4 regions of the Laedolimicola intestinihominis genome follow, and region 3 is predicted to be linked to each of the others. Evidence: predicted binding sites of a transcription regulator. Region 3 holds the regulator's gene; each other region holds the start of a gene.
The links. The regulator Rex, encoded in region 3, represses fermentation and respiration genes when NADH is low (regulators of the CRP and FNR family bind a similar motif). The targets are predictions, from matches to a motif close to ATTGTTAANTANTTAACAAT.
Positions count from the first base shown of each region.

Region 1: WMO29_RS12445 (L-lactate dehydrogenase) is a predicted target of Rex. The motif match lies at 6,222-6,241, and genes of this name have one in related genera.
Region 2: hypB (hydrogenase nickel incorporation protein HypB) is a predicted target of Rex. The motif match lies at 5,768-5,787, and genes of this name have one in related genera.
Region 4: WMO29_RS12520 (CoB--CoM heterodisulfide reductase iron-sulfur subunit B family protein) is a predicted target of Rex. The motif match lies at 4,419-4,438, and genes of this name have one in related genera.

Region 1 covers NZ_JBBMFE010000012.1:75,940-83,823, forward strand. The annotation lists gene WMO29_RS12405 (zinc-dependent alcohol dehydrogenase) at 1-585, shown strand, start outside; gene WMO29_RS12410 (aldose 1-epimerase family protein) at 597-1,700, shown strand; gene rbsK (ribokinase) at 1,684-2,622, shown strand; gene WMO29_RS12420 (hypothetical protein) at 2,639-3,145, shown strand; gene WMO29_RS12425 (cupin domain-containing protein) at 3,163-3,615, shown strand; gene WMO29_RS12430 (ribokinase) at 3,612-4,544, shown strand; gene deoC (deoxyribose-phosphate aldolase) at 4,541-5,212, shown strand; gene WMO29_RS12440 (MBL fold metallo-hydrolase) at 5,246-6,025, shown strand; gene WMO29_RS12445 (L-lactate dehydrogenase) at 6,293-7,252, shown strand; gene sucD (succinate--CoA ligase subunit alpha) at 7,366-7,884, opposite strand, start outside.
Region 2 covers NZ_JBBMFE010000015.1:33,085-40,968, forward strand. The annotation lists gene WMO29_RS13820 (MBG domain-containing protein) at 1-2,776, shown strand, start outside; gene WMO29_RS13825 (calcium/sodium antiporter) at 2,894-3,865, opposite strand; gene WMO29_RS13830 (type II secretion system protein) at 4,139-4,795, opposite strand; gene WMO29_RS13835 (FadR/GntR family transcriptional regulator) at 4,853-5,560, opposite strand; gene hypB (hydrogenase nickel incorporation protein HypB) at 5,862-6,533, shown strand; gene WMO29_RS13845 (ATP-binding protein) at 6,555-7,346, shown strand; gene WMO29_RS13850 (2-hydroxyacyl-CoA dehydratase family protein) at 7,386-7,884, shown strand, end outside.
Region 3 covers NZ_JBBMFE010000013.1:81,744-89,627, reverse strand. The annotation lists gene WMO29_RS13065 (S8 family peptidase) at 1-150, shown strand, start outside; gene WMO29_RS13060 (NADP-dependent isocitrate dehydrogenase) at 226-1,443, shown strand; gene WMO29_RS13055 (MBOAT family O-acyltransferase) at 1,433-2,878, shown strand; gene WMO29_RS13050 (hypothetical protein) at 2,890-3,885, shown strand; gene abc-f (ribosomal protection-like ABC-F family protein) at 3,879-5,792, opposite strand; gene WMO29_RS13040 (redox-sensing transcriptional repressor Rex) at 5,979-6,626, shown strand; gene alr (alanine racemase) at 6,721-7,884, shown strand, end outside.
Region 4 covers NZ_JBBMFE010000012.1:94,935-102,818, reverse strand. The annotation lists gene WMO29_RS12540 (4Fe-4S dicluster domain-containing protein) at 1-732, opposite strand, end outside; gene WMO29_RS12535 (hydrogenase iron-sulfur subunit) at 720-1,160, opposite strand; gene WMO29_RS12530 (4Fe-4S binding protein) at 1,151-3,136, opposite strand; gene WMO29_RS12525 (4Fe-4S dicluster domain-containing protein) at 3,154-3,546, opposite strand; gene WMO29_RS12520 (CoB--CoM heterodisulfide reductase iron-sulfur subunit B family protein) at 3,533-4,357, opposite strand; gene WMO29_RS12515 (FadR/GntR family transcriptional regulator) at 4,700-5,422, opposite strand; gene WMO29_RS12510 (carbohydrate kinase family protein) at 5,693-6,607, shown strand; gene WMO29_RS12505 (class II fructose-bisphosphate aldolase) at 6,633-7,469, shown strand; gene WMO29_RS12500 (four-carbon acid sugar kinase family protein) at 7,504-7,884, shown strand, end outside.

The sequences.
Region 1 (7,884 bases), on a different contig from region 3:
AGCATCGGACTGTATGGTCTGCTGCGGGCCCATATCGGACCGGGCATGAATCTTCTGGTGGTGGGAACCGGCCCCATCGGTCTGGGCGGAATGGCCTGTGCCAAGGGCATGGGAATCGGCAAGACCATCCTGGCGGGACGGAAAGAGAAGAAGCTGGCCATCGGAAAAGAAATGGGAGCGGATATTCTGGTCAATACCACCAAAGAGGATCTGCATGAAGTAGTGATGCGGGAGACGAGAGGCCGCGGCATGGACGTGATTCTGGATACCACCGGAGATCCGAACATGTTAAACGATCTGCTGCTGATGCTTCGCGGAAGCGGAACCATCGTAATCCCGGGCTTTTATGAATGCGAGCTGAACGGCGTGAAGCTGGATCGGCTGATTGCAAAGAACTGTACCATGATCGGCGCGGCAGGAACGCCCAATATGGGCCGGAAGATTCTGGATATGCTGGCAAACGGCCACACATCCTTAAAACCCATGATTACCGAGCGGTATCCGTTCGATCAGGCCATTGAGGCGTTTGCGGCAGTGAAGGCGCACAATGACAGACGCGTAAAGATCATGATTGATTTTGACTGACGGAGGTCGGTATGAAGGACTGGAGACCGGAGGGAACGCAGCGATCCTGCGTGGAGCATTATGGCAACATGGCACAGCTGGCCGGGCTGAAACGCTATATTCTGGCGGACGGCAAAGCGGCGGGGGTAGTGGCTGTGGACGTGAATACAGGCGGAGGGCTGGAATTTACGGTCCTTCCGGGAAGAGGCATGGATATTGTGGGATGTCGTTACCGCGGTGTCCCGGTATCCTACCTTTCCAAGGCGGGGATTACCGCCCCGGGGTATCATGACCCCAGAGAAAACGAGTGGCTGAAGAATTTTTTCGCCGGACTTCTGACCACCTGCGGCATGTCCAACGCGGGGCCCTCCTGCAAGGATACGCATCCGTTCGCGGGAGAGATCCTGTACGGGCTGCACGGGGACGCGTCAAACATCGGGGCCGACCAGGTGGGAACCTGGGAGGACTGGACGGAGGACGGCTACGAGATGAAGGTCACCGGACGGATCAGCGAGGGACGGCTTCACGGAGAGCATCTGACCCTGCGGAGAACCATTTCCGCGAGGCTCGGTGAAAAGTGCTTCCGTCTTCGGGATGAATACCGGAACGAGGGCGATCAGCCGGAGCCGCTGATGTTTTTCTACCATATAAATATCGGTCATCCGATTTTGGATGAGGGATCCGTGTTCGCGGCAGCCGACAGGCGGGTATGGGCGGAGACGGAGGCGGCCAAAGCAGGCATGGAGCGCTACGCGGTCTGCGACGGGCCGAAAAAAGACGTGACAGAGCAGCAGTTCTTCCACGAGTTCTACACGGACGCGGAGGGGAAGACCTGGATCGCTCTGATAAACAAAAAGCTGGAGCTGGGCGTGTACCTGAGTTATCACCCGGAGCAGTTGCCCTACATGGCCCAGTGGAAGGTGGGGAGAACCGGGGAATATGTATTTGCCTTTGAACCGGGCAACTGTCATCCCATCGGAAGGGCCGAGCAGAGAAAACGGGGCGGACAGGAGATTCTGGAGCCGATGGCAAAGCACATCGTGGAGCTGGAACTGGGAATCCTGGACGGTTCGGAGGAGATAGCAGAATTTCAGGAGAAGCTTGAAAAGCTTATCGGAGGTGAAGAGCGTGGGTAAAAAGGTAGTTGTATTCGGAAGCTTTGTAGTGGATCTGACAGGAAGAACCAAGACGCTTCCGGTACCGGGGCAGACCGTCATGGGAAGTACCTTTGTGATGGGACCCGGCGGAAAGGGATCCAATCAGGCGGTAGCAGCCCACAGGGCCGGCGCGGATGTGACGCTGGTGACCAAGGTGGGTAAGGATGTATTCGGAAAGGTCGCTACGGATTTTTATGAAAAAGAGGGCATGAACACCGAATATATCTTCGTGGATGAGGAAAAAGAGACAGGCTGCGCGCTGATTACGGTGGAAGAGGGAACAGCCCAGAATGAAATCGTAGTCATCAGCGGCGCCTGCGGCAATATAACAGACGAAGACGTGGAGAAGAGCCGGGCGCTCATCGAGTCTGCGGACATTCTCCTGCTTCAGCTGGAAATCAATTTTGACGCTCTGTACAAGGTGATTGATATCGCCCATGCAGCAGGCGTGACCATCGTGCTGAACACCGCTCCGGCGGCAGAGCTTCCGGCGGAGGTGCTGAAGAAGCTGGATATCGTCACGCCCAACGAGACCGAGGCACAGATCCTCACCGGCGTGAAGATTGAAAATGGAGACGACGCGAAAAAGGCGGCAGAGGTTCTGATGGAAAAGGGCGTAAAGCAGGTAGTCATTACCTTGGGCTCCATGGGAGCATTCGCCATGAACAGCGAAAAATCCGAGCTGGTAGAGCGGCTGTCCGTGGACGCTATCGACACCACCGGCGCGGGAGACGCGTTTAACGGCGGCTTCGTCATGGCGCTGGCAGAGGGAAAGGATCTGTTCACGGCCCTGCGCTATGGCAATGTGACGGGAGCGCTTTCAGTAACCAGGAAGGGCACCGCGCCCTCCATGCCGGATCGGGAAGCCATCGACAGATTATATGCAGAAGCCTACGGCTGACAGAAAGGAGTTTCATATGGAAGGATATCCTCTGGGAGTAAGAAGAGACGGCTCTTATTACACAAGAATCGAATGGGCCAGCCACACGGAATCAGACCCTACCTTCTGGGTCGTGAATCTGATCCGCGACGATCTGGAACGCAACGGCGGTACCTGGGGAGCGAACACGCCGGGCCCGGCTACCGTAGTCTTAAGCTTCTTTGGCGAGACGCAGAAGATCAGCAAAATCCGCGTTTTCCGGAATGTGGGACTGGATATCAGCGTGCTGGAAGAGCTGGCGAAGGCCATCGACATCTATATCAGCGACACCGACGAGCCCAGAAAGCTTCGGAGAAAAGAAGATCAGATCGACGACGTTCCCTGGACCTTTGTAAAGCATGTGGAGATGGAAAAGGCCGAGGGCTGGCAGGAAATCCAGCTGGATACGTCGGTGGAAGCAAAATTTGTGCGTTTTGATCTTCTGGAGAATCACGGAACGCCGATTCCGTGGACAGAGACAAGTGAGATAAAGATTTATCCGTAAAAAGGGAGGATTTCATTATGGAAAAGAAAAAATGGTCATTTGTAAACGCGGAAAATGTCGTACCCTATGTATGTGACGAGACCTACAGCTCCAAGCAGCTGACCGGCGACGAGCTGGCAGGCTTCCCGGTGATTAACATCAACGAGGGAACCTTAAAGGGCGGCTGCCGGACCGGCGGCGGAGCTCACGAGGACACCGAGATCTACTACATCGTAGAGGGAACCGGCATCCTGTGGCTGGACGAGGACAGCATTCCGGTGAAGCCGGGCGATATCATCGTAATTCCGCCCCACACCTTCCACTGGATTGACAACACCATGAACAAAGAGGACTTTAAACTCTTTACCCTGTGGCCGAAGCAGGAGCAGAACGAGGTATACTTTGTCCGCAAGAAGGCATGGGGAACTTCTATGAAATATGTGGATGAGGACTATCTGAAAAAGCGCATTGAGGCCGGAGAGAAAAAATGAAAATAACCGTAATCGGAGATCTTCTGTACGATTGCTTTATCTGGGCAGATCGACTGCCGCGAAAGGGCGAAACCGTAAGCGGATACCGCAGTGGATTCTTCGCCAGCGGCAAAGGCGGCAACCAGGCGGCGCAGGCTGCGAAGCTGGGAGCTGACACCTTTATGATAGGAAAGGTAGGCTGTGATGAGCGGGGAGAAATCCTGATTCACACCATGCAGACGGCAGGCGTGTATACCGAGTTTATCACAGAGGATCCGAAAGAAAATACAGGAACGGACTGCGTTCTGGTAGATAAGGACGGCAACAACGCCATCATAGTCGCGCCTCAGGCCAACAGTAAGATTACTGTGGAAGAGGTGCGGCGGGCGAGAGCGGTGATCGAGAGCTCTGACGTGCTTTTAAGCCAGCTCCAGATCAACGAGGAAGCCATTACCGAGGCGCTGACCATCGCCCATGAGGCGGGGGTCACCACGGTGCTGAATCCCGCGCCGGCCAGAGCGATCCCGAAATGCTATTACGAGCTTGCGGATTACATTACTCCCAACGAGACCGAGGCCGAATTTTTCACCGGAATCCTGCAGAAGGATTATTCGGAAAATGAGTGGATCAAGCGGGTCACGGAGGAGTATCATAAGCTTGGAGCAAAAAATGTAATTCTTACACTGGGAGAGAAGGGCTGCGTCTATGCGGGAAGGGAGAGCAGATTCCGCGTTCCGGCATTTCCGGTGGAGGCGGTGGATTCCACGGCGGCAGGAGATTCCTTCAACGCGGCCTTCTGCGTAAGCCTGGCGTCCGGCATGGAGCTTCGGGAGGCGCTGGCCTACGCCAACGCGGCGGGCGCGCTGACCGCGTCGAAGCACGGCTCGCTTCCGTCCCTGCCTGATAAGGATGACGTGACAGAATTTATGAAAAGGAGAAAAACATTATGAAAATCAGTCGCTATTTTGATTCCGCAATTTTAAAACCCAATATGACCGAGGATGAGGTGAAGCAGGCCATCAAGGACTGCATCGCATGCGATTCCTACACCGTATGCGTACGTCCCTGCGATATCGCGCTGGCAGTAGAGATGTGTAAAGGCACCAATACTAAGGTCAGCTGCGTTCTGGACTTCCCTCATGGCGACAGCACCGCAGAGGGCAAGGCGGCTCTGGCAGAGCTCTACGCACCCACCGGCGTGGCGGAGATCGATATGGTTATGAACTACGGCTATGCCCGTTCCGGTAAATGGGACGAGGTAAAGCGCGGTATCGACGGCGTGGTAAAGGCAGCCAAGAAGCATGGCGTAGGCGTAAAGGTTATTTTTGAGACCTGTGAGCTGACCGAGGAAGAGATCCGCAAGGGAACCGAGATCTGCATCGAGGCAGGCGCGGACTTCGTAAAGACCTCCACAGGTTTCGCGGCATCCGGCGCAAGCATGGAAGCGGTATCTACGATGCTGGACGAGGCAAAGGGCAGAATCAAGGTAAAACCCTCCGGCGGTATCCGCAATTACGAGACCGCAAAGAAGTATGTGGACATGGGCGCATCCCGTCTGGGAATCGGCTTTGGATCTGCGCTTAAGATCTGCGAGGGAGAAAAAGAGGCAGAGAAATAGAACTGAGAAGCAAACGGGAAAGGAAGATTACGTATGAAGTTTATGGATCGTGTGAGAGGGACACGGGTAGAAAAGGATTCGGCTGCTGTCTTCTGGCTGGGACAGGCGGGATTTCTGATTAAGACGGCAGAGGGCAGACAGATTGTGATCGATCCCTATTTTTCGGATTGCGTGGAGCGGCTGATTCCCGAGGAGGGACTGGGCTTCAAGCGCCTGATGCCGCCGCCCTGCGAGGCCGGTGAGCTGGATACGGACGTACTGATCATTTCCCATGAGCATAACGACCATTTCGACGTGGACGCAGTGGGAGATCTGATCAAAGCGAAGACGGAAGTGTACACCAACTGTATCGTAGCCAAGGCCCTGGGGGAAATGGGCTTCGACCAAAACAGAATCCATGTGATGAAAAAGGGCGAGAAGATCGAGCTTTCCGAGTTTTCGATTCTGCCGGTGGACTGCGATCATGGCGAGCTGGCTCCCGAAGCGCTGGGCTTCATTCTGGATTTCGGATTTTCCAGACTGTACTACGCGGGAGATACGGCGCTGACGCTGCCGCGGCTTCAGGTTCCCATGGAGATTCAGCCGGAAGCGGCGATTCTTCCCATCAACGGAGCCTTCGGCAATCTGAATGGAAAAGAGGCCGCGAAGTACGCGGGTCTTCTGAAATGCAAGGTGTGTATCCCCTGTCATTTCTGGACCTTCCCGCTCCACCATGGTGATCCGCAGGAAATCATAGAGCATATGGGTGAGAGCGCACCTGATTGCAGGCTTATGCTTCTTTGTCAGGGTGAAAGCTTTCTGTTAAAAAAGTAATGAACTGACAAAAGAGCAGTGCTGACAGAATTCTCCGGAGAGAAGGAAGTCAGCACTGCTCTTTGTTTGAAAAGATGTGTCCAGCCGGAATCGTCGTTAAGTATTTATTAATTTCATGAAAAAATTGTACAAAAAGAAGTACAAAAAATCCATTTACCTCTTGCATAACAGGATTGTACGTGATATAATGCAATCGGTTGATAAAAAAATATCAATATTGTGAAAAAAATCACGTTGGGATGAGACGAGAAAGAGTGAGGTAACAGTATGGCAAATGAAACATCAAATAAGATCGTAGTAATTGGAGCTGGAAATGTAGGCGAGACTATCTGCTATACCCTGATGCTGCGGGCACAGGTAGGAGAAATCGTTCTGGTAGACGTAAACGAAGATCGTGCGAAAGGTGCAGCCCTGGATATCTCACACGGAACCGCTTTCTACAGCCAGGTACGCGTTCGTCAGGGCGGATATGAGGAGTGCGCGGACGCCAAGATTATCATTGTTACAGCGGGTGTTCCCCGGAAGCCGGGTCAGACCCGTCTGGAGCTTGCGAAGGTAAATACCGGAGTGGCAAGAAGCATTGCGAAGAACATCATGAAGTACGCAAAGAATCCGCTGATTATCGTGGTATCCAACCCGGTAGACGTGAATACCTATCTGATTCAGAAGGAAACAGGCCTGTCTCCGGAGCGGGTTATCGGAACCGGAACTTCTCTGGATACCGCGCGTTTCCGCTATCTCTTAAGCCAGCGCGCGAACGTAGATATCCGTGATATTCAGGGTTATATCCTGGGTGAGCATGGAGACAGCCAGGTACCGATCTGGAGCAGTGTCAACGTAGCAGGCGAGACCATCGACCATTTCCTGCCGGAGGATCCGAAGGAAAAGGAGGAAGTAAAGGACGCTATCGCACTGAAGGCAAAGACCGGCGGCGCGGACGTTATCTCTCTGAAGGGCGCAACCTTCGACGGAATCGCCATGTCCACCTTCCGGATTGTAGAATCCATTCTGAAAAATCAGAATACCGTACTTCCGGTGGCACACGTGCTGGGCAAGGAATACGGAGAGGAGCTGGAGGGATCCTGCATCAGTATCCCCTGTGTAGTCAACGCGGATGGAATTGCCAAGGCGATCAAGATTACCCTGACAGACGAGGAGCGGGAACAGGTAGAGCATTCTGCAGAGGTTCTGAAAAACTTCATCGACGACGTTATGAAAGAAGATTAAAAAGCACAAAAAAAGAACCGGACTTTTCGGAGTCCGGTTCTCTTTTTGTGAGACAGGAAATTTTTCGGAATTCCCTGTCTCACAGGTGCAAATGGCAGGTTAAGTAGACAAAGTTAGATTTTTCCTTCTGCTTTCAGCTGGAGTAAAATGTCAACAATGTGCTGGGTACTGTCGGCGATGTAGACGCCGGCTTCACCAAGAGCCTTTTCCTTGCTTGCGGCGCTTCCGGTTCCGTCAGCAGAAACAATAGCGCCTGCATGACCCATGCTGCGTCCCTTGGGAGCGTTTTTTCCGGCGATCAGGGCAACGACGGGTTTGGTAAAGTGATCCTTGATGTAGGCCGCTGCAAGCTCTTCCTCGCTGCCGCCGATTTCGCCGATGATAACTACGGCTTTTGTATCAGGATCTGCTTCAAAATCCGGAAGAAGCTCTACAAAGGTAGTGCCTGGAATCATATCGCCGCCGACGCCGACACAGGTAGACTGTCCGATACCATTGTCTGTAAGCATCTTTACGGTTTCATAGCAGTTGGTGGCGCTTCGGCTCATAACACCTACATTTCCGGGAGAGAAGAAGTAACCGGCCATGAAACCGGCCTTGGTTTTACCCGGTGAAATGACGCCAAAGGAGTT
Region 2 (7,884 bases), on a different contig from region 3:
CTGGTACGTGTCAGAGGTAACACTGAAAGCGGCTGACGGTTACCAGATTTCTGCCGATGGCGGAGCAACCTGGCAGGGCGGCTTTGGCTATACGACTTCCGGGACCTATCATGAGGGGCAGACCTATCGCCTGAGACAGACAGCTACCGGATATATTACAGCTCCGACAGCATTGCCGGTTATCAAAGTGGATTTGACAGCGCCCACCGGTAAGCTTCAGATTAACACAAGAGAGATTGAGCAGACAGACAGTGTTCTGTGGAAATGGTTTTTCAGGGAGAAAGCAGAAATTACGGTAACGGCGGCGGACGAAGTAAGCGGTGTGGCGAAGATTGAGTACCAGAGCGTGAATGCGCCCGGCGGATACCAGGAAAATGGATACTGGAAAAAACTGGATACAAACAGCCTTGCCATACCGGCCAATGCCAGCCAGATTCTTTATTTCAAAATCACCGATAACGCCGGGAATGTTACCATTCTGAATTCCAACGGCGTAGTAGTTTACACAGACGCCACAGCCACCGGAGAAGTGAACTTCGTAAAGACGACCACAGCGGATCAGGATACCGGAATCCGGGTGGCGGAGAATACGGTTGCTTCTATAAAAGAAGGAACAGAGGATGTAGCAGCGGGAGCTTATCAAATAAAAGAGGTAAACGGAGAGAAGCACCTGATTCTGACAGCAGCTTACCTGAAGTCCCTGACAGACGGAGCCCATACCCTGACCGCAGCGTACAACGCCAACGGCCATGCCTGGGAGGATGGAGCCGAGGGTGAGAAGCCTGCGGATTCTACGATTACGGTTGTGGTCAGCAGAGCGCAGGGCGTTGTAACCATTCTTGGCGAACAGTCGAAGGTGTACGATGGCAGACCGGTCAGCAAGCCGAGTATTACCACCGCCAACGAGCGGGGTACAAATGACGCCAACGTAACGATTGTATACAAGGTGAAGGGCGCGGATGACAGCACCTACACAAAAGAGGCCCCGAAGGATTATGGAACCTACGTGGTACGTGTTACGGTGGCGCAGGATGACAGCCATACAGAGGCGGTGGATACAAAGGAATTTTCCATTACGAAAAAGCGGATGACGTTGACGGCTGAGGATTACAGCGGAACCTATGATGGACAGAAGCATGGCATTACCGTGACGGTGACTGAGCCTGCAGACGCGGAGATTTCTTATCGGGCTTCTGAGGACGCGTCCTGGCAGAGTGATCCGGTTACGTATCGCGACGCGGGAACCTACACCGTATATTATCAGGTAACAAGCGAAAATTATGAGACAGAGACCGGCTCCCGGACCATTACGATTACGCCGAAAACGGTGGCGCTTACATGGGGAACCACGATGTTTACTTATGACGGAACCGAAAAAATCCCCACCGTGACTGTGGACAGCAGTTCCCTTTGCGATGGAGATAGCTGTCAGGTAACAGGCATGAAGGGCGCGCAGAAGACAGCCGGAACCTATAGGGCGGAAGCGGCAGCCCTGGACAACGCGAATTATCAGCTGCCGGACGGGAAGACCGCTGTATTTACCATTCAAAAAGCGGCGGTTACCATTCGGGCGGATGACGCAGGGAAGCATATAGAGAAGGCAGATCCGAAGCTGACTTACCGCATTACAGAAGGAACTCTGGCAGAGGGAGACAGTCTGAAGGGAATTACCGTGAGCCGTGAGGAAGGCGAGACGGCCGGAGCCTACAAAATTATGGCAGGTCTGGCAGCAGGCGCAGAGAGTGAGAATCCCAATTATGAGATTACAGTTTCTGACAAAGCAGGAGCCTTTACCATCGGGGATCACGATCAGGCGAAGGTATCCGCGGCTGCGGCAGCGCCCACCTGTACAAAGAACGGTTCCACAGAGGAACGAAGCTGCTCCGTGTGCGAAAAGGTGATGATAGCGTCCGTGGAAATCCCGGCGCTGGGACATGACTGGACCGGAGAATGGAAGCTGGTAAAGGAAGCCACGGCTACAGAAAACGGACGGCAGGAGAAGACCTGCGGACGGGAAGGCTGCGGTCAGAAGATGTACGAGGTGATTCCGGCGACGGGACAGTCTCCGGATGAGGATGGAACCGGTCAGGGCGATCTGCGCGTGGATTTGGAGATTACACAGGACGCGCCGATTGCTTCCGGTGGTATCTATAATACAAAGAAGGAGCTGCTGGACGCGCCGGGAATCTTTAGCGAGGCAGAGAAGGCAGCCATAGCGGAAGGAAAAGAGGCGAAGATCTGGGTGGAAATCACGAAGACCGATCTGGCAGAGGAAGAGAAGGCTGCCTTTGAACAGGAAGCGAAGAAGACGGCCGGAGAAAACGCAAGGCTTGTATACTTCAGTGCGGAGCTGTTTCGTCAGATAGGCGAGAGCGTGGAACGTATTTCAGAGCCGGGCGCGAAGATTCGCCTGACTATCCGTATTCCGGACGAGCTTGTGAACACGGACAGCACCATTTCCCGTGAATACTTCATTCTTCGGATGCATGATGGGGAGCTGACCGTCCTGAACGGAAGCTTCGACAAGGATACGAGGGAATACACCTTCGAGACCGACAAGTTCTCCGATTATGCGATTGTCTGCAAGGACACCAGGATTGAGACGAAACCGGATGACAGGAAAAATGACAGCAAGGGCAGCTCCGGCGGATCATCCAAAGCCCCGGTAACCTCCGCCAACACCGGCGACCGGAACCAGCCGCTGGCCTGGATGATCCTGGCCGTGGCAGCGACAGGTATCATCGCAGCGGCGATCCGGAGAAAGAAAAGACAGTAAAAGAGGACTGACATAACTACCTATATTAAAATTACGGAAACAGATGAAATTATAGTTACATAGCAGGATAAAAGAAAGGCCGGAGACCATTGGTTAAAATGGATCTCCGGTCCTTCTTTATCTTATACAAATGTAAACCACGTATCCCGCATACAGCAGAATCATAGCCAGGCCTTCGATTTTGTCGAGCCTGTGCTTCGTCCAGGCCATGAGCCACACGATGAAGCTGAAGCCTACCAGGATGATGATGTCGATGATATTTTCCTGGATAAAGGCGATGGGGCTTAAGGCGGAGGCGATACCGAGGACCATCAGGATGTTGAAGATATTAGAGCCTACGGCGTTGCCCAGCGCCATGTCCACCTCATTCTTGCGTGCCGCCACGATGGAGGTCATCAGCTCTGGCAGGCTGGTGCCGAAGGCCACGATGGTCAGGCCGATGAGATTCTCGCTGATGCCGAAAGCGGAAGCGATGGTTTTGGCGCCATCCACGACCCAGTCGCTGCCAAGCGTGATACCCGCGATACCGATGACGATGAAAATCAGGCTCTTAGGCACGGACATGACCTTCATGTCTGCGGCCTCTGCGGCAAATTCCGAGTCTTCATTGTTCATGGAGTGCTGGGCTGACCGGATCATATACAGAATAAAAAAGGCGAACAGAACGATGAGAATCAGGCCGTTGACCCGAGTCAGCATCATGCGATCGTGTCCCAGCACCAGAAGCAGCAGGGCGCAGACTATGGAAAAGGGAATATCGATTTTCAGAGAGCTTTTTTGAACGGCTACCGGAGTCAGAACCGCGCAGACGCCGATGACCACCATCAGGTTGAAGATGTTGGAGCCTACGGCGTTGCTGACGGCCAGGGCGTTGCTGCCGGCGATGGAAGCGGTGACGCTGACTGCCGTCTCCGGCAGGCTGGTTCCCATGGCTACGATGGTCATGCCGATGATAAGCGACGGTACCTGAAAATGCTTGGCGATACTGCTGCTGCCCTCCACAAAAGCGTCAGCGCCTTTTACCAGAAACGCAAAACCAATGATGAGCAGTACCACAGCGAAGGGTACGCTCTGAAAAAATGTGTTCATAGAAAATCCTCCTTGGAAATGGAATCGGAACCGTATCACAGATACAACCCCGGCACATAAAAAAGACTCCTATATACCTTTCCCGAAAAGAACGGTATACATGAGTCTCATTTTTTAAGATTTGCCAGGTGCCACAGGCACCGAGGTTGTTGACAAACCACACTTGCGTGCAAACTACTCCCTCACGGAATACTCTTTTATGCTGGGTCTATGATAGCAGACGGGGGCGGGGCTTGTCAATAATTTTTTTCAATAGGCAGCGCATGGTCGAATTTAATTATATTCGGGAGGATTGCCATATCCCAGTTGAAATAGAATCATAGTGCGTCCCCAGGGATCAAGTTGTGGATTGGTCGCATAATAATGAGTTGCAATAACCTTATTAATATAACGGTCATAAGCGCCCGCATTTTCACTTGTTGAAGCTTTAACAGCCATATATTCGGCTGTTTCGGCAAAATATAATCCGGTATATCCATTTCCGGCATTATAAATAATAGAACGTACTTTACCCTTGCCATCTACGGCACAGATAAAAGAGCCTTTGCCATTTTCAAGACTTTTCAATTCGCTTAAAGAGACTATTTTATTGTAGTTTTCTTTTAACTCATCTGATGTAAGAAAATAGCTGTCGTCGTCTGAGGCGACGTCATTTTTTGAAGCAAGGGCGGGATAATTTTGAAGCGACGGGTTATCCTGTGGAATTTTATCTTCTGCATACAATTCAGAAGCTTCCGTCTGAATCGCCGTTAAAAGCGACCGCGTTTCCGCTATCACCTGCTTTTCCTTCGCCTTATCCATATATCCGGTCAGCGCCGGTACCAGCAGCGCAGCCAGGATAGCCAGAATGACCAGTACTACGATGAGCTCCACCAGTGTAAAGCCAGCTTTTCGATTCCGTTGCTTTTGTATCCAATGTAACAGCTTCATAAAAATCTCCTTTTTTGCGTATGTCTTTGGTGTTTCTATTTTTCATAAATGACATGGTTAATAAGCATCGTTCAGATGCGCTTTAAATTGTTCAATGCACCCGGTGAAAAGCTCCACAGCCCGGTCTGCATTGCCCTGGCGGATGCAATCACTGGTTTCTGACAAAATCTCCAGAAGCCGTTCCCGTCCGATGTATTCGCAGCAATCGGTCCAGGCCGTAATGGAAGACTGGAAAAACGCGTTCATCACCAGCGGCGAGATGCAGTTGCCGGTCAGCGTTACGATGGTCCGGCGATATAGGAACAGGGCTGACGCGAAGTCCGTGATATCCAGGTCTAAGGCTTTCCGGACAGCATCCAGAATTTCGGAGAGCTTCGCAAGGTCTGCCGGATCCTGCCGCTCACAGAGAATTCGCAGGGCAGGGCATTCCAGGTAAAGGCGGGTGTCCAGAAGGCTGATCAGAATTTTCCGATCCGGCATACCGCCCCGGTAACGGATCATGGCAAAGAGCGTATCCAGGTTGCCGGTACTGGTATAGTCGGCCACATGGACGCCTTTCCGGGACAGCACGTCGAGAAAGCCCCGTCTTGAAAGCTCCCGGATGCCTTCGTGTACTACAGTTTTGCTGATTCCCATGGTATCTGCCAGTTCCCGCTCCGGCGGCAGCTTGTCTCCCGGCTTCAGCTCGCCGGAGAGAATCATTTCCTCCATCTGGCTCAGAAACAGCTCCTTAATCGAAGGCGCGTCAATTTTCCTAAAAGCCAAGTAAGCACCTCATTTCCTATAAAATTCCTGTAAAGCAGGACAGAAAACAACCGCAGATGGTTTTGGAACCCTGCGGCTTCAACAGCTTCAATATAGCATGGAATCCTGGGTAAGTCAATGAAAATTGGTCAGACTAAAACCAGAGAATAACAGAAGGCTTCCTGGTAAAGATGCATAAAAACTGGTCAGACCACGACCATAAAAGAGATTGTGATTTTTTTGGCAACTTTGCCACTTTACAAGTGTGTAATAATGTCAGAAAATGATAATATACGATCAAAAAGAATGGGAGCGTTATGAAATGGAAGATAAAATTCGAATCATAGAAGTGAAGCGCAGCATCTTCGCGGACAACGACGCGGACGCGGAGAGACTCCGGCAGGAGCTGAAGGAGAAGAAGGTATTCCTGCTGAATCTGATGTCCTCACCGGGATCAGGGAAGACCACCACACTGCTGGCGCTGGCGAAGGCCCTGGAAGGCCGTATCAAAATGGGCGTGATGGAGGCTGATATTGACTCGGCGGTGGACGCGGAGACCATGACAAAAGCGGGAGTAAAGTCCATCCAGATCCACACCGGCGGCATGTGCCACCTGGACGCGGATATGACGAGACAGGGGCTTTACGAGTTCGGCCTCGACGATGCGGAGCTGGTGATTCTGGAAAATGTGGGCAATCTGGTGTGCCCGGCGGAGTTCGACACGGGAGCTGTGAAAAATATGACAATCCTGTCCGTACCTGAGGGCGACGATAAGCCGCTGAAGTATCCGCTGATGTATGAGAAATGCGATCTGCTGGTGGTGAATAAGACGGATGTGATGCCGTATTTTGATTTCAGCAAAGAAAAATTAGAGGCGAACGCGAAGCTCAGGAATCCGAATATCACGATTCTCTACATTTCCGCAAAGACCGGCGAGGGCGTAGAGGCGCTGGCTGACTGGATTGTGAGAGAGGCAAAAAGCTGGAGAAGCTAGAGGAAGAGGGGAGAACATTTTATGCCATCAGACAAAGAAAAGCATGATACCAAAATCCTCGCCGTTGCCGGAAAAGGCGGCGTAGGTAAGACCTCCATTGCGGCCAGCATCGTTCGCCTGCTGGCAGAAAACCACCCGGACAGCCGCATCCTGGCCATCGACGCGGATCCTGCGGTGGGGCTGTCCACGGCTCTGGGCATCGAGGTGGAAATTACCATTGATGATATTCGCAAAGCCGTCGTAGCGGCAGCTGAGAAGGGCGACACCCGGGACGCGGTGGAGCTGCTGGGCGAGGCCCGTTACCGCATCTTCGATGCCCTGGTGGAGGCTGACGGCTTCAGCTTCATCGCTGTGGGACGTCCCGAGGCGGCAGGCTGTTACTGTAAGGTAAACCTGTACCTGAAGGAGGTTATCAGCATTCTGGCTGACAATTTTGACTATGTGGTCATCGACGGAGAGGCGGGCGTCGAGCAGATCAACCGCCGTGTCATGGAGAAGGTGACGCACCTTCTTCTCATCACCGATTCCAGCCGCAAGGGCACGCAGGTCATCCGGACCATTAAAAAAGTGGCGGACGAGCTGGTCATGTACGAGCAGGTGGGAGCCATCGCCAACCGGCTGCCCTCTATGGATGTGAAGCAGTATCTGGATATGGGCGATATCCCGGTGCTGGCCTACATCCCGTCGGACGCGGCCCTGGCGGAATTTGATCTTAAGGGAGAAAATGTATTTTTCCTGCCAAAGGATGCGGCCATCGTCCGGGGCGCACGGGAAGCCCTGACGAAAATCGGTCTGCTGGACGGGGAACATTAAAAGCATTTGATAATAAGAAAAACTGAGGGGAGAGAGGGAATGAAAGACTTAAAGCATCTCTATGAGCTGGAGCGGCTTTTAGAGGACGCCAACAACGATCTGGTGCGTCAGGCCCAGGGTGAGGGCCGCAAATGCATCGCCACGGTCTGTGAAAATGTTCCGGAACCGCTTCTGAATCTTCCGGGGACATTCTCGGTGCGTCTTCGGGCGCCCCGGACCGGCTCCATGGAAATGGCTACCTATTATATGACCAGCTTCCTGTGCGAGTACACCAGAGCTCTGTTGGAGCGTGCCATGGAAGGCGGCTACAACTTCACGGACTGTCTGATCACGCCGGACGGCTGTACCATGCTGAACCGCTGCATCGAGAATATGGAGCTTCTGCACACCATGGAGAAGCCGGACTTCTTTTATGAATACATGGAGATTCCCATGAAAAATGATGAAAACGGCCTGAATCTCTATATCTTGCAGTGCCGAAACCATGTGCTGACGCCCTTAAAAGAGCATTTCGGCATCGATATGTCCGACAGTGCCA
Region 3 (7,884 bases):
AAAAACAGGCTGACGATGGGAACACTGGAAATCAAACAGCTGTTGGTTCGCGGCGCGGATCGAAGCGCGTCCCTCCTTTATCCCAACCGCTCCTGGGGCTACGGTTCCTTGAATCTCTATCAGGCATTTGCGGCGCTGGGACGATTTTGAACTTGCAGTCCCAGGGGGAATCGTCTATAATAAAGAACAAAGCGCGGAAAAACGCAAACCCTAGGAGGACCTACGATGGAAAAAATTAAGATGACAACTCCGCTGGTAGAGATGGACGGAGATGAGATGACACGGATTCTCTGGAAGATGATTAAGGATGAGCTTCTTCTTCCATTTGTTGATTTAAAGACCGAATATTATGACCTGGGACTGGAACACCGGAACGCGACGGACGATCAGGTGACTGTGGACGCTGCAGAAGCTACCAAAAAGTACGGTGTGGCGGTGAAATGTGCGACCATTACCCCTAATGCGGCTCGCATGGAGGAGTACGATTTAAAACAGATGTGGAAGAGTCCCAATGGTACCATCCGGGCGATTCTTGACGGAACAGTATTCCGGGTTCCGATTATCGTAAAGGGCATCGAACCATATGTAAAAAACTGGAAGAAGCCAATTACCGTTGCACGTCATGCTTATGGTGATGTATACAAGGCTGCGGAAATGCGGATTCCGGGTCCCGGAAAATGTGAGCTTGTATTTACCGGTGAGGATGGAACCGAGCTGCGCGAGACTATCCATGACTTCAAAGAGGGCGGCGTGGTACAGGGCATGCACAATCTGGAGAGCTCCATCGAAAGCTTTGCCAGAAGCTGCTTTTCCTACGCGGTTTCCCAGAGGCAGGATTTGTGGTTTGCCACCAAGGATACGATTTCCAAGAAATATGATCATTTCTTCAAAGATACCTTCCAGGAGATTTATGAGAAGGAATATAAAGAACAGTTTGAGAAACTGGGCATTACCTATTTTTATACGCTGATCGATGACGCGGTAGCCCGTGTGATCAAGTCCGAGGGTGGTTATATCTGGGCCTGCAAGAATTATGACGGCGACGTCATGAGTGATTTGATTGCCACTGCCTTTGGCTCATTGGCTATGATGACCTCTGTGCTGGTATCTCCGCATGGATATTACGAATATGAGGCGGCACACGGAACCGTACAGCGCCATTATTACAAGCATTTGAAGGGCGAGGAGACCTCTACCAATTCCATGGCGACCATCTTCGCATGGTCCGGCGCCTTAAGAAAGCGCGGAGAGCTGGATCAGAACCCGGCCCTGACAGAGTTTGCGGATAAACTGGAGCAGGCTTCCATTGCAACCATTGAAAACGGAAAAATGACCAAAGATTTGGCGCTAATTACGACCCTTCCGAATCCGACGGTGCTTTCCAGCGGTGATTTTATCAAAGAGATCCGAAAGACCTTAGAGGAACTTTTAAATGCTGTTTAATTCCAATGCATTTTATATATTTTTGCCTATTGTATTTGTGATTTACTGGCTGACGCCCCCGAAACACAGGTGGGGCGTCCTGCTGGTATCCAGTTACTACTTTTATATGAGCGCCAACGCGAAATACATTTTGCTGATTCTGCTGACTACGGCAGTCTCTTACGGAACGGCACTCGTGATTGAGAAAACAGAAGAACAGAAGAAAAAGAAGCTATGTATGGGTCTGGCCCTGCTGGTCTGCCTCGGTCTTTTGTTCTTTTTCAAATACTTTAATTTCCTGAGCAGTTCTGTGACAGCGCTTCTGGCGCGTGCATCGATTTCCATGAGCCCGGTGACGCTGAAGCTGGTGCTTCCGGTAGGTATCTCGTTCTATACTTTCCAGACGCTTGGATATGTGATCGACGTCTATAAGGGAAAGACGAAGGCCTGCCGCCATTTTGGAAAATACGCGGCCTTTGTGTCCTTTTTTCCGCTTCTGCTGGCCGGTCCCATTGAACGGGCGGAGCATCTGATGCCGCAGATAGAGGAAGAACATCATTTTGAGTATGACAAGGCTATCCGGGGTGCCAAGCTGATTGCATGGGGCTATTTTAAGAAAATTGCCATTGCGGATGTGCTTTCCTCCAGCGTGGATATTGTATACAATCAGGTGACAAGTTTTACAGGTCTGGCTCTTGGCGTGGCGACACTTTTTTATGCCTTCCAGGTTTACTGTGATTTTTCCGGTTATTCGGATATTGCCCGGGGGGTGGCCTGTCTTTTTGACATTGATCTGGTCAATAATTTCAAGAGCCCTTATTTCGCGGCTTCTGTGAAAGAGTTTTGGGCCAGATGGCATATTTCTCTGTCCACCTGGTTCCGGGATTATGTATATATTCCGCTGGGCGGCAGCCGTGCCGGAAAATGGAAGACGTACCGGAATCTGCTTGTGACCTTTCTGGTAAGCGGTCTCTGGCACGGGGCCAGCTGGACTTTTGTGATCTGGGGCGGACTTCACGGCGCGGCGCAGATATTCGAACGGATCTGGAATCAGTATTTCCCACCCGGAAAAGAGGGAAAAAACAGGTTCCGAGTACTTCTGACTTTTGCCTTTGTGACCCTGGCCTGGCTGTTTTTCCGGGCAAATACCATGTCAGACGCAATTTATATTCTGACCCATCTCTTTGACGGCATTACCCATCCTTTGAGTTATGTGAAGGAATGTTACGTGGCCTTCAAAAAAGCCGGGCTGATTCAGAGCAACGAACTGAAGCTGGTGCTGTTCTGGGTGGTGCTGCTTATGGCGCACGATTATATTGCGCTTAGGGAAGATGTATGTCAGTGGTTTGGCCGTTTTGGTAAGCCGGTGCGCTATACATTTTATTTCGCCCTGATTTTTGTCGTGCTTTACAGTCGTCAGCTGGGCGAGTACAGTTTTGTATACTTTCAGTTTTAATGAGGACATCTATGAGACGATTTTTACGTAAAATTGCGCCGTTTGTGATTTTTATCCTGATTCTGGAGCTGGCCATTCCCATGGCGGTGGATCCTTACAATGTTTTTCATTGGCAGAAAATCCGGGATAATGGGGTAGAGCCCAACAGCAATTACATTAAAATGCAGTACATCCTGCATAATCCGGACAAGTTTGATTCATTCCTGTTCGGTTCCTCCCGGACTGGCTTTGTGGACACAGAAAAAATTCCAGATGGAAAATGGTACAATATGTCCTATTCAGAAGGACTGCCGGCGGAGCATCTGGAGAACCTGCAGGAGATGATTGCCAATGGAATCATTCCGAAAAATGTCATGATCGGCGTGGATAATATTTCCGCCTTCGTGGATCCGTCCCTGCATCAGAATCAGTTTTACCGGATCCCCTATCCGAGGACAGATAGACTGGGATTTTATGGAAAATACCTTAGCATTAAGGGCGTTCTGCTGTCCTTGGATGTGATTCGAAATCATGAAGTGACCGATCCGGATTATGTGGAACGCTATTATCGGAGCGGAAGTACGCTCCGGGATCCGTCTCTTGGCGGAACCTTCAAGGACGATGTGCCCTACTGGGACGATTATTATACCGATTATATGGCTGATTCGCTTCTGGACATCCGGCGGATTCGGGAATTGTGCGAAGAGTATGGGATTAACCTGATTGTGTTTACCAATCCGCTTTATTACCGGACCTATCAGGAGTCCAAGCATTTCGGTTACGATCAGTACCTGGGATGGCTGGCCGGAGCAGCGGGGAGCTTTTATAACTTCAGCGGGGAAAATGCCGTGACCATGGATAAGAACTATTTTTATGAATCCAGTCATTATACAGAAGTGGTGGGAGATATGATTATCGACCGCATCTTTAACGGGGTGACGGATGAGAGCCTGGAAGATCAGGGCTTCGGCATGTATGTGACAGAAGACAATTTAGCCGAATTTAATGAAGCGCTGGCCAATCATTGAGCCAGCGCTTCCCATTGTTCGTATAGAATTTCAAGACGGGCCGCAATGGCCTCCTTTTCTTTGTGAAGTTTCATGCATTCCGCCACATTCGTGTAGACGGATTCCTGAGTCAGAAGCTGATCGATTTCGCCGTCCCGGGTCTCCAGGTCGAAGATTTCCGCTTCCGTCTTTTTGAAATCATTTTCCCGTTTCCTCTGACGTGCCTGTTCCTCTTTCTGCTGTTTCCAGTCCAGTTTTCCTGCAGATTCCGGTTCTGCCGCTTTGGCCTCCGGAAGCTCCGGGTTCTGCGTCTTCGGCGTCAGAATATCATGCTTTTCTAGATAATAATCGTAATTGCCGATATAATTGACTAACTGTCCGCCGGTCAGATCGAGGATCCGTGTGGCGGTTGTATTGATAAAATAACGGTCATGGGAGACATAAAGCACGGTGCCGGTGTAGCGGTTCAGGGCCTGCTCCAGAATCTCCTTGGAGACGATGTCCAGATGGTTGGTGGGCTCGTCAAGAATCAGAAAATTGGCCTCGGAGAGCATCAGCTTCGCCAGAGAGACACGTCCCCGTTCGCCGCCGGAGAGCTCCGAGATTCGTTTGAACACATCGTCGCCGGTGAAAAGAAAAGCGGCCAGGGTGCTTCGAATCGTTGTATTGTCCAGATCCGGGTAAGCGTCGGAAATCTCTTCAAACAGTGTCTTTTCCGGGTGCAGCACGTGATGCTCCTGATCGTAATAACCGATATGAACCTTGGAGCCCAAGGTAAAGGAACCGCTGTCAGCTTCCAGTAATCCATTCAGAATCTTTAATATTGTAGTTTTTCCGGTTCCATTGTTGCCGATAAGAGCTACCCGTTCGCCGCGCTTAACGTCGAAATTCAGATCCGTGAAGAGGGTCTGGCTGCCAAAGGATTTGGAAAGACCCTCTACGGTCAGCACGTCATTTCCGCTGACTACCTTTGGCTCCAGGGTGATATGCATCTCAGAGCGGACTTCCGTGGGTTTCTCCAGTATATCCATCTTGTCCAGCATTTTTTCGCGGCTTTCAGCCCGTTTGATGGATTTTTCCCGGTTAAAGGATTTCAGTTTTTGGATGACCTCTTCCTGATGTTTGATTTCCCGCTGCTGATTCAGCCAGGCATGCATGCGGGCTTCCCGAAGCTGTGATTTCTTCGCGGCATAGTCGGAGTAATTGCCCTGGAAGGTGGTCACCTCGCCGGCGTCAATCTCGATAATCTTCGTGGCGATCCGGTTCAGAAAATACCGGTCATGGGCAACCACCAGAACCGCGCCGTCGTAGTTCAAAAGAAAGGTTTCCAGCCAGGCGATGGAATTCATGTCCAGGTGGTTGGTGGGCTCGTCCAGCATAATGAGATCCGGATGGGAGAGCAGAAGCTTGCCTAAAGATACGCGGGTCTTCTGACCGCCGGACAGCTTGTTGACATGCTTCTCGAACTCTTCCTCTTCAAACCCCAGTCCCTTCAGGACGCCGACCACCTCGCTCTTATAGGCGTAGCCGTTTTTAAGTTCAAATTCATGGTTCATGCGGGTATACTGCTCCAGCGCCATATCCAGCGCAGTGCCGGACAGCTCCTTCATCTGCGCTTCGATCTCCCGGATACGGGTCTCCAGATCGATAACGTCCTGCTTGACCGTCAGCAGCTCCTGGTAAATGGTATGATCACTGTTCAGATCCTGATGCTGTGCCAGATAGCCGATGGTTTTGCCTTTTGCCAGAACCACCTCGCCGGAGTCTGCTTCCATTTCCCCGATGATGATTTTTAAGAGGGTGGATTTGCCTGCGCCGTTGATACCGACCACGGCGGCTTTTTCCCGATCCTCCATGTGGAAGGACGCGTTTTTCAGAATCACGTCGGTTCCGAAGGCTTTGTTTATATTTTGACATGCTAATATCATAAAAACACCTCTGTTTTTCGTTGTTGAATGTCACATGAAGTCTATTATAGCGAAAAATACAGGATTGAACAAGATAAAATCTACGATTCTTTCAGAAGAATCCAGTAAAAAGATTGACAAAAAATTTGCTTTTCGATTATAATAAAAACAGTTTTGAAAGATTTATTGAGGGATGTGCAGAATATTATGGAAGAGAGAGAGATCTCAAAAGCAGTTATCAAGCGGCTGCCGCGCTATTATCGCTATCTCGGAGAACTGATGGAAAATGGAGTAGAACGTATTTCCTCCGGCGAGCTGAGTAAACGGATGAGTGTCACGGCGTCACAGATCCGGCAGGATCTGAACAACTTTGGCGGTTTTGGGCAGCAGGGGTACGGATACAATGTCAAATATCTGTATGAGGAAATCGGCAAGATTCTGGGCCTTGACAAGAAACATAACATGATCATCATCGGCGGTGGTAATCTGGGACAGGCTCTGGCCAATTATGTGGATTTTGAAAAACGCGGTTTCTACATAAAAGGCATTTTTGATGTAAATCCTATTTTAAAGGGCTTAAGCGTCCGGGGCATCCAGATTCACATGCTGGAGGATCTGGAGAGCTTCATCAAGGATGAAGATATTCAGATTGCGGCATTGACACTGCCAAAGTCCAAGGCAGAGGAGATGACGAAGCTTCTGGTTCAGTATGGAATCAAGGCTATCTGGAATTTCGCCCATATCGATCTGGATGTTCCGTCGGACGTCCTGGTAGAGAATGTTCATTTGTCAGAGAGCCTGATGCAGCTTTCTTACAATATTACACGGTATGAGAAAGAGCATCCCCGTTCCTGACGGAGTATCGGAGTGAAGTATGATAAAAGGGAGCTTTTGGCTCCCTTTTGCATGTAAACGCATAGTATATTAAGGATAGTGAGGAGTGTCAGACGTGAAAGGATATAAGCGCGTGGCGGCTTATGTGGATTTAGATGCCATAGAAGATAATTTTGAGGCTATGAAGGCAAACCTGAAAGAAAAAACAAGAATTGCGGCTGTAGTGAAGGCCAACGGGTATGGACATGGAGCAGCGCCCATTGCTAGAATGATAGAAAAGAAGGATTATCTGTGGGGCTTTGCGGCAGCGACCATTGAAGAAGCTGCAGAGCTTCGAAGAAATGGCATTCAAAAGCCAATCCTGATTCTGGGGTACGTATTTCCGGAGGATTATGAGGAGCTGGTGCGCCTGGATATCCGCCCCACAGTATTTCGCCTGGATATGGCGAAGGAACTGTCTGCGGAAGCAGTTCGACAGCAAAAAGAAGTGAGTGTTCATATTAAAGTAGATACCGGTATGAGCCGGATTGGATTTGCGGATACCAAAGAGAGCGTGCAGGATGTCTGCGCTATCAGTAAGCTTCCGGGCATCAGGATGGAGGGGCTGTTTACCCATTTTGCCAAATCTGACGAGCTGGATAAAGCGGCTACCGAGAAGCAGCTTGCCCGGTACTGCGCGTTCCGGGAAGCCTGTGAGGCAGCCGGCGTGAAATTTCAGATTCATCACTGCTCCAACAGCGCCGGCATCATTGATTTGCCGGAGGTAAATCTGGATATGGTACGGGCTGGTATTACGGTATACGGTCTGTATCCTTCCGACGAGGTGAAGAAGGAGCTGGTTCCCCTGAGACCGGCGATGGAGATGAAAAGTCATATTGTACATGTAAAGACCATCGCGCCCGGAACGGAAGTAAGCTATGGCGGCATTTATACGGCTGATTCTGCGCGCCGGATTGCTACCGTCCCTGTGGGCTATGCGGACGGGTATCCGAGAAGCCTGTCCAATAAGGGCGTGGTACTGATCGCTGGTAAGCGGGCGCCTATCTGCGGCAGAGTCTGTATGGATCAGATGATGGTAGATGTGACGGAGATTCCGGAAGCAGTTCCGGGCATGGAAGTGACCATGTTTGGCAAAAACGGAGAAGCGGTTCTGTCCGTGGATGAACTGGCGGAGCTGTCCGGGCGGTTTAACTACGAATTTGTCTGTGATTTGTCCCAGCGCGTTCCGCGGATTTATCTGCGGCACGGGCAGGTGTCTGAGATTCACGATTTCTACGCC
Region 4 (7,884 bases), on a different contig from region 3:
CTCCTCAAAGGTATCGGCATTCGCCTTCTGATTGCTGTCATACTGGCTGCTGTCGAAGACACATTTGCGGCAGCTGCAGGCCGGACACACATTGCGGCAGGCGTTGCAGCGGATACATTTGGAAAGCTGCTCCTGCCAGAAATGAAAACGCTCCTCCGGACTCATGGCCTCCAGCTTCTCCACTTCCTCGAAGCGGTTGCCCACCGGACCTGCCTCCTCGTCCTCTGCCGTGCCAATCAGCTCGTCATATACCATGTGCTTCTTACCCTTACATACCTTGCAGCGTTCCAGAAGGGCGTCGGCAAAGGGCAGCTCCTTCTCGCCATAGATGGTCTCAAATTTCAGGGTATCGCCGTCGATGGTCACGCTCTTGATGCCCTTGATACCCGCGTCGCGGATTTTCTCCGGCTTTAAGGTACCCTTGCAGCCCACACCGATGATGTAAGCCTTTTCCCGGTCAACCCGGTGCTCCTTGATCAGCTGGTTAAAGCTGTAGGTATCGCAGGGCTTTAAGAATACCAGCGTCCTGCCCTCCAGCTTGGAGGCCTCAATCATATATTTGCTTAAGTTTGCGCCGCAGAACGCGTCGTAAACAAAATCCTGTAAATCTTCTTCCTTATAGAAATAAGCCGGCTCCGGATCGTATCCCATATCGCCCTTTCTCCAGCCCAGAACCTGCGCTACGGTTCCGTCTGCCAGAAGCTCTTTCGCTCTCTCGATTAACCCTTGCATCGCAGATCCTCCAATCTTACATTTTCTCCCAGTTCATGAATTTTCGCTACAAATTCATTCATGGTGGTGGAGAACTTCACGCCCTCGGCCGCAGACACCCACTCTACGCGGGTACGTCCATTTTCCACGCCCAGGTAATCCAGCATGGAGAAAAGCAGCGTCATACGTCTTCTTGCGTAATAGTTTCCTGTGGTGTAATGACAGTCTCCCGGATGGCAGCCGCAGAGAATCACGCCGTCCGCTCCCCTCTGGAAGGCTCTCAGGATAAACATGGGGTTCACACGGCAGGAACAGGGCACGCGGATAATCTTTACATCCGCCGGGTAAGCAAGTCGGCTGCTTCCCGCCAGGTCTGCGCCTGCGTAGGAGCACCAGTTGCAGCAGAACGCTACAATCTTCGGTCTAAATTCTGTATTTTCTACCTGCATATCGCATCTACCTCCGCAAGAATTTGTCTGTTTGAGAAGCCCTGCAGATCCATAGCTCCGGACGGGCAGGCAACGGTACATGCTCCGCAGCCCTGACAGAGAGCACTGTTCACAACGGCTACCCGTCTCGTCTCACGGATACCGTGATCATTTACCAGCTGATCCTCGTAGGAAATCGCTCCGTAAGGACATACCTTTTCACAGGTGGAGCAGCCATTACAGAAGATCGGATCTGCTTTGGCCGTACAGGGGTTGGTAACCAGATGATCCTTCGCCAGAAGTCCTATCACCTTTACAGCAGCGGCTCCGGCCTGGGCTACGGTCTCCGGAATATCCTTGGGTCCCTGGCAGACGCCGGACAGGAAGATTCCCGCTGTGGGGGACTCCACCGGACGCAGCTTGGCATGGGACTCAGTCAGGAAATTGTTGGTATCAATGCTGGCTGTCAGCATGGTGGCAATCTTTCTCACATCCGGATTCGGCTCAATGGCAGTAGCCAGGACAACCATATCTGTTTCCATACGAATCTGTCTGTTGTCCAGCAGGTCAGAGGCCTGTACCAGCAGCTTATCGCCCTGGGGCGCTACCTTTCCTACCTGACCCTTGATGTAATGGACTCCATACTCCTCCACTGCCCGACGATAGAACTCGTCGAAGTTCTTGCCGGGAGTACGCACGTCGATGTAGAAGACGGTCACATCTACGTCCGGATATTTGTCACGAATCAGCATGGCGTGCTTCGCTGTATACATACAGCAAATCTTGGAGCAGTAGCTCTTTCCTCTCTTGTCCGCGCAGCGGGAACCCACGCACTGGACAAATACGATGGACTTGGGAGCCTTGTGATCGGACATACGCTCCAGGTGGCCCTTGGTGGGGCCTGCCGCGTTCATGATACGCTCCAGCTCCAGGGACGTGATGACATCCGGGCTCTGGTTATACGCATATTCATCGTACTGATCCAGCTTAATGGTATCAAAGCCGGTCGCCACGACGATAGCGCCGTAATCCACGGTAATGATCTCGTCCTTCTGCTCGTAATCAATTGCGCCCGCCTGACATACCTTGGCGCAGACGCCGCATTTTCCGGTCTTGAATTTTATACAGTTTTCACGGTCAATCACCGGAACATTGGGAATCGCCTGGGCGAAGGGCGTATAGATCGCGCTTCGTGTATTCAGTCCCCGGTTGAATTCATTGGGAGCCTTCTTGGAAGGACACTTCTCCTGGCAGACGCCGCAGCCGGTACACTTGCTCATATCCACGCTTCTGGCTTTTTTCCGGATATCCACATGGAAATCGCCTACGAAGCCGCTGACCTTCTCTACCTCGCTATATGTATAAATGGTAATCTTCTCATGGGCCGCAGCCTCCACCATTTTCGGAGTCAGGATGCAGGCGGAGCAGTCCAGAGTCGGGAAGGTCTTATCAAGCTGGGACATACGGCCTCCGATACTGGGAGTCTTCTCTACGATATCTACCTCGTAGCCTGCCTCCGCAATATCCAGTGCGGTCTGGATACCCGCGATACCGCCGCCAATCACCAGGGCGCGCTTTACAACCTGGCTGGTGCCCGGCGTCAGAGGCGCGTTCAGCATAACCTTAGCGATGGCTGCCCGGGCCAGGATAATGGCCTTCTCGGTCGCTTCCTCCATATCTTTATGAATCCAGGAGCAATGCTCGCGGATATTGGCAATCTCTACCATGTAGGGATTGATACCGGCCCGCTTTGCCGCCTGGCGAAATGTATTCTCATGCATTCTGGGGGAACAAGAACAGACAACGATACCTGTCAGGTGTTTCTGCTCGATGGCCTCCCGGATTTTCAGCTGTCCTGCTTCGGAACACATATACTGATAATCTTCCGCGTGAACGACGCCCGGCTCCTTCGCTGCTGCCGCTACCACCCGTCCGATATCTACCGTCGCAGCTATGTTTGTACCGCAATGACAGACAAATACTCCTATTCTCTGCACGTTTTTTCACCTCCTGATTATTTGCTGTATTTGCGGAACGCGCTGGCCAGCAGCTGCTGGGGCAATTCCTCATCCAGTAATTCGGGTATCTCGTTGGGGCTTAAATAATTGCCGCCCCGCTGTCTTACTACCATCTGCCGTACCGCCTCAATGAGCTTCGCAGGCTTTACATCTCTGGGACAACGCTCTACGCAGGCAAAGCAGGAAAGACATTTCCAGATGGTGGTGGAATTTAAAAGGGGCTCTATGTCGCCATTCTCCACATAAGAAACAAACTGATGGGGACGGATATCCATCTCCTCATAAGCGGGACAGGTCGCGGAGCATTTTCCGCATTTCATACATTTCCGGGTGTTGACGCCGCTCATCTCCCGAAGTCTATCGGCCTTCGCCATATCAGCCTTCTGCATCTTCTGCTCCTCCTTCCGCATTTTTCTCAGGAATCAGGCCAAGAGCCTCTGCCAGAAGCTCTGTCAGATACGTAACCGGAAGCTTTTTCGCGCTTCCGCTGGTTCTCAGATTATAGAGGCACAGAGGACAGGCGGTAATCAGTTCTTCCGCTCCGTGATCTGCCGCGGATTCCATGACCCGGTCTACCATCGTACCGGCCAGGGGCTTATCCTTCAGGGACACATAACCGCCGCAGCACTCGTTCCGGTAGGGATACACCACCGGCTCAGCGCCCAGGGCCCGGATAAAGTCTTCGATAATGGTCGGATTCTCCGGATCGTCAAAGGCCATGATATCACTGGGGCGAAGCAGCATACAGCCATAATACGCGCCGATTTTCCGTCCGGTCAGGGGATGTGTCACCTTTTCCCGAATGGTATCAAAACCGATGCGGTCACGGAGAACCTCCAGATAATGAAGGACCTTTGTCTCTCCTTCATAGGGCTCTGCCAGGTTCAGATAATTGTTGGCTCTGGTACGGATATCTTCCACATTCTGCATATCGTCGTTGACACGCTTGATTACGTGATGACAGGCGGAGCAGAGGGTTACCAGATCCTGTCCCTTCTCCTTTGCGTCGTTCAGGGCGCGGACTGCGGACAGCTTTGTGGCGATCTCATCGGACGCCAGCGGATAGACGGCTCCGCAGCACTGCCAGGCTTCGATTTCCTCCAGGGTAAATCCCAGGGCTTCTGCCGACATTCTGGCGTATCGGTCCAGGTCCTGCGCTTTGTTCTTTAACGTGCAGCCCGGATAGTAGCTGTACACCATTTGACTACCTCCTTTTGTTTTTTTTGGTTCTTTTTTGGTATTTTTTTGATAAATTTTGTTTTTTGATAAATTTCTATCAATCTTTATCATTATACTACAATGTTAAACCATTAACAACCCCCCAACCCGGATTTCATGTTATTTTTTGATAGATTCCCGCAATTCAGTTAGGTTTTTATGTTAAATTAACACAATCCTCTGTTATATTTTCCAGTTTTTGTATAAAATGGTGATTTTTGGTGTTTCTCCGTGTTTGTCATTCTTTTGTCAATCTTGCAGATTTTCGCTTATAAAGGGGGCAAAAAAGCTCCGGATAAACCGGAGCCTCAGGTATATTTTCAACTATTTCTTTTCTTCTTTTCCATACAGATGCTTCAGATTCTGATACGCATAATCCATATGGGCCTGCATCAATAATTCCGCGCGATTTTCACTCTTTTCCTGAATCGCGTCTAAAATCGCCTGATGATCCGCAACAGCTGTGTTGGGCGCCCCGATTGCTTTGGCAACCCGCCAGCTGTCTCTCTGTGCCCTTCTCAGCAAGTCCTCACATAACACGTAGACACTTTTTAAGGCGCTATTTCCTGTAGCCTCTGCCAGACCTCTGTGGAAGGCGCTTTCCTGTTCAACTGCGTCGTCCCTCTCATTCATAATCTGTGCCATTTTATCAATTTCTTTCTGAAGCTCTTCTATCTGCTCCCCGGTAATATTCTTTACGGCTTTTTTTACAATATAATTTTCCAGCACCATTCGGACCTCCATAATTTCCAAAATGGATACCTCGTCCAAATCGAACATCTCTGACATATTTTCCATGATTTCATCAAAGGAAAGCTGACGCACGTAACCGCAGCCATTCTTTAGCTCCAGTACATTCTTATCCACCATAATTCGGATTGCTTCCCGGATGACAGTCCGGCTTACTCCCATACTCTCTGCCATAGCTCTTTCCGTCGGAAGCTTTTCTCCTGCCTTTAATTCCCCGGAACGAATTTTCGCGTTCAATCTTTCCACTACCACTTCAGACAATTTTCCTTTTTTTATAGGCCTTTCTTTCGTCGCCATCTCTTCTGCTCCCTTACTATATCTGGTCTATTTTTTCATTTTCTATCATTATAGACGTTTTTCTCCGCGAGTACAATGCTTTCTGAAATTTCAATCAGGAATATGCATCCTAATATCACTTTCTCTGAATTCCGGCCCTCAAAACAACACGGTATGAATCCTTATTCCCATATCCAGCCTTCCTGGTTTAAGGTTCTTTTTAAACCACTTTTTTTTCACAATATATATGTTATACTGAAAATAACAGAATATTTGAAAGGAGTATCTTTTATGGACTATAACGCTCTGTTTATCGGTTCCAGTACAAAAGATATGATCATGCTGGTAGACACCCCGCCCGAAAGCGATCAGCGTATCTCTGCCAGCCAGTTTGTTATATCTTTGGGGGGCGTCGCAAGCACTGCCGCTGCCGCACACCATAAGCTTGGCGGAAAAACAGCTTTGATTTCTATCGTAGGAGAAGATGAAACCGGAGAATATATCAGTGCAGACATGCTTGCCCAGAATTACGCCTGTCTTCAGCTCCTGCACACGGATAAGGCGCCCTCTTCCATCAGCATGATTCAAGTGGAAAAAAATGGAAAGCGATGTATTACCAGTTATGGCGGTTGTATTCGTGAAATGACCTTTGACCGGATCGATTTATCCCCTCTTCATCGAACCCGTTTTCTTCACTTAGGTGTCATGAATCCAGAGCTGATGCTGCAGCTTGCGCAATATTGCAAGGAACATACGGATGCATTACTGTCCATTGACGGCGGTAATATTCCACGCAAGCTGATGGATCAGCTTCTTCCCTACACGGATATTTTTATTCCGGACCATAAAACTGCCATGAAAACACTTGGACTGGAGCCCCGTGAAGCCTGCCAATATTATGTAGAACACGGCGCTCGTTTTGCAGCTGTAACTGCAGCAGAAAAAGGCGCTATCGGCTTTGACGGGGAAAACTGGTATCACGCTCCGGCTATCTCCGTTCAGCTGGTTGACACCCTGGGTGCCGGAGATAATTTCCACGGGGCATTTCTCTATGCCATGAGCCAGGACTGGGATATGAACAAACGTCTCTACTTCTCCAATGTATTTGCCAGTCTGTCCTGCGAAGGACTGGGAGGTCGCATCGCAGCTCCCACACTGGACAAGGTCCTGAAATATATGAACGAGACCTTATCATCACAGATATAAAACACACAAAAGGAGGACTTATAAAATGCTTACAACCCTAAAGGAAGTTCTGGCATTTGCCGAAGAAAAAAAAGCCGCAATTCCAGCCTTTAACATTGACAATATGGAAATCGTCCAGAGCATTATTAAAGCTTCTGAGGAAGAAAATTACCCTGTTATTCTGGCCGTGGGACAGGCTGCCATCAAAGACGGTAAGCTGGCTCTCCTGGCTGCCACTGCGCAGGTTCTGGCCAAAAAATCTCCCATCCCCGTAGTCCTTCATCTGGATCACGGACAGAGTCTGGAGCAGGTGCGTATGGCTCTTGATTGTGGCTTTACTTCTGTCATGATCGACGGCTCTAAGCTTCCTTTCCATGAAAATGTAGAAATTTCTAAAAGAGCGTTGGAAATGGCCAGAGCCGCAGGCGCTACCGTGGAGGCCGAGCTCGGCTGCATTCTGGGGGTAGAGGACGACATCAGCCATGATGACAGTAAGCCCTTTCTGGTACGCACAGAAGATGTGGAAGCTTTCAACAGAGCCGTTACCGTAGATGCCCTTGCCGTCGGAATCGGAAATGCCCACGGTATCTATAAAGGACTTCCCAACCTCGATTTTGACCGCCTCTCCGAGGTCAACGATATATCTTCTGTTCCGCTTGTTCTCCACGGCGGTTCCGGCATCCCGGGAGATATGATTCAAAAGGCTATTTCTCTCGGCATCCGCAAGATCAACGTGGCAACAGAAATTCGTCTGGCTTATGTCAGAGGTCTCACAAAGGAAGTGGAAAGCGGTGACTTTTATACCATGTCCAATTCCGGAAAAGCAGAAGTTGTTGCCCTTGCCAAAGAGAAAATCCATCTTTTTAAAAACGGCAATGTATAAAAGCATCTATTTCATTTAAACAGGAGGAAGCACCATGATGACTCCCTATCTACCCAAGCACAAGCTTGTGGTTCTGGATGACGACCCAACTGGCGTACAGACCGTACATGATATTTACGTTTATACCGACTGGAGCCTGGAGAATATCCGCGCCGGCTTCACGGGATCTGAACCTCTCTTTTACATTCTTACCAATTCCAGAAGCTTTACGGCAGAACAGACAAAAGAGGTTCATACACAAATTGCAGAACGCGTCTGGCAGGTTTCGCAGGAAACAGGTATTCCGTTCCTTCTGATCAGCCGCAGTGATTCCACTCTGCGCGGACATTATCCTCTGGAAACCGAAACCTTACGACAGACTCTGGAAGCCCTGGGCGCTCCCCATTTTGACGGGGAAATCCTCTGTCCTTTCTTT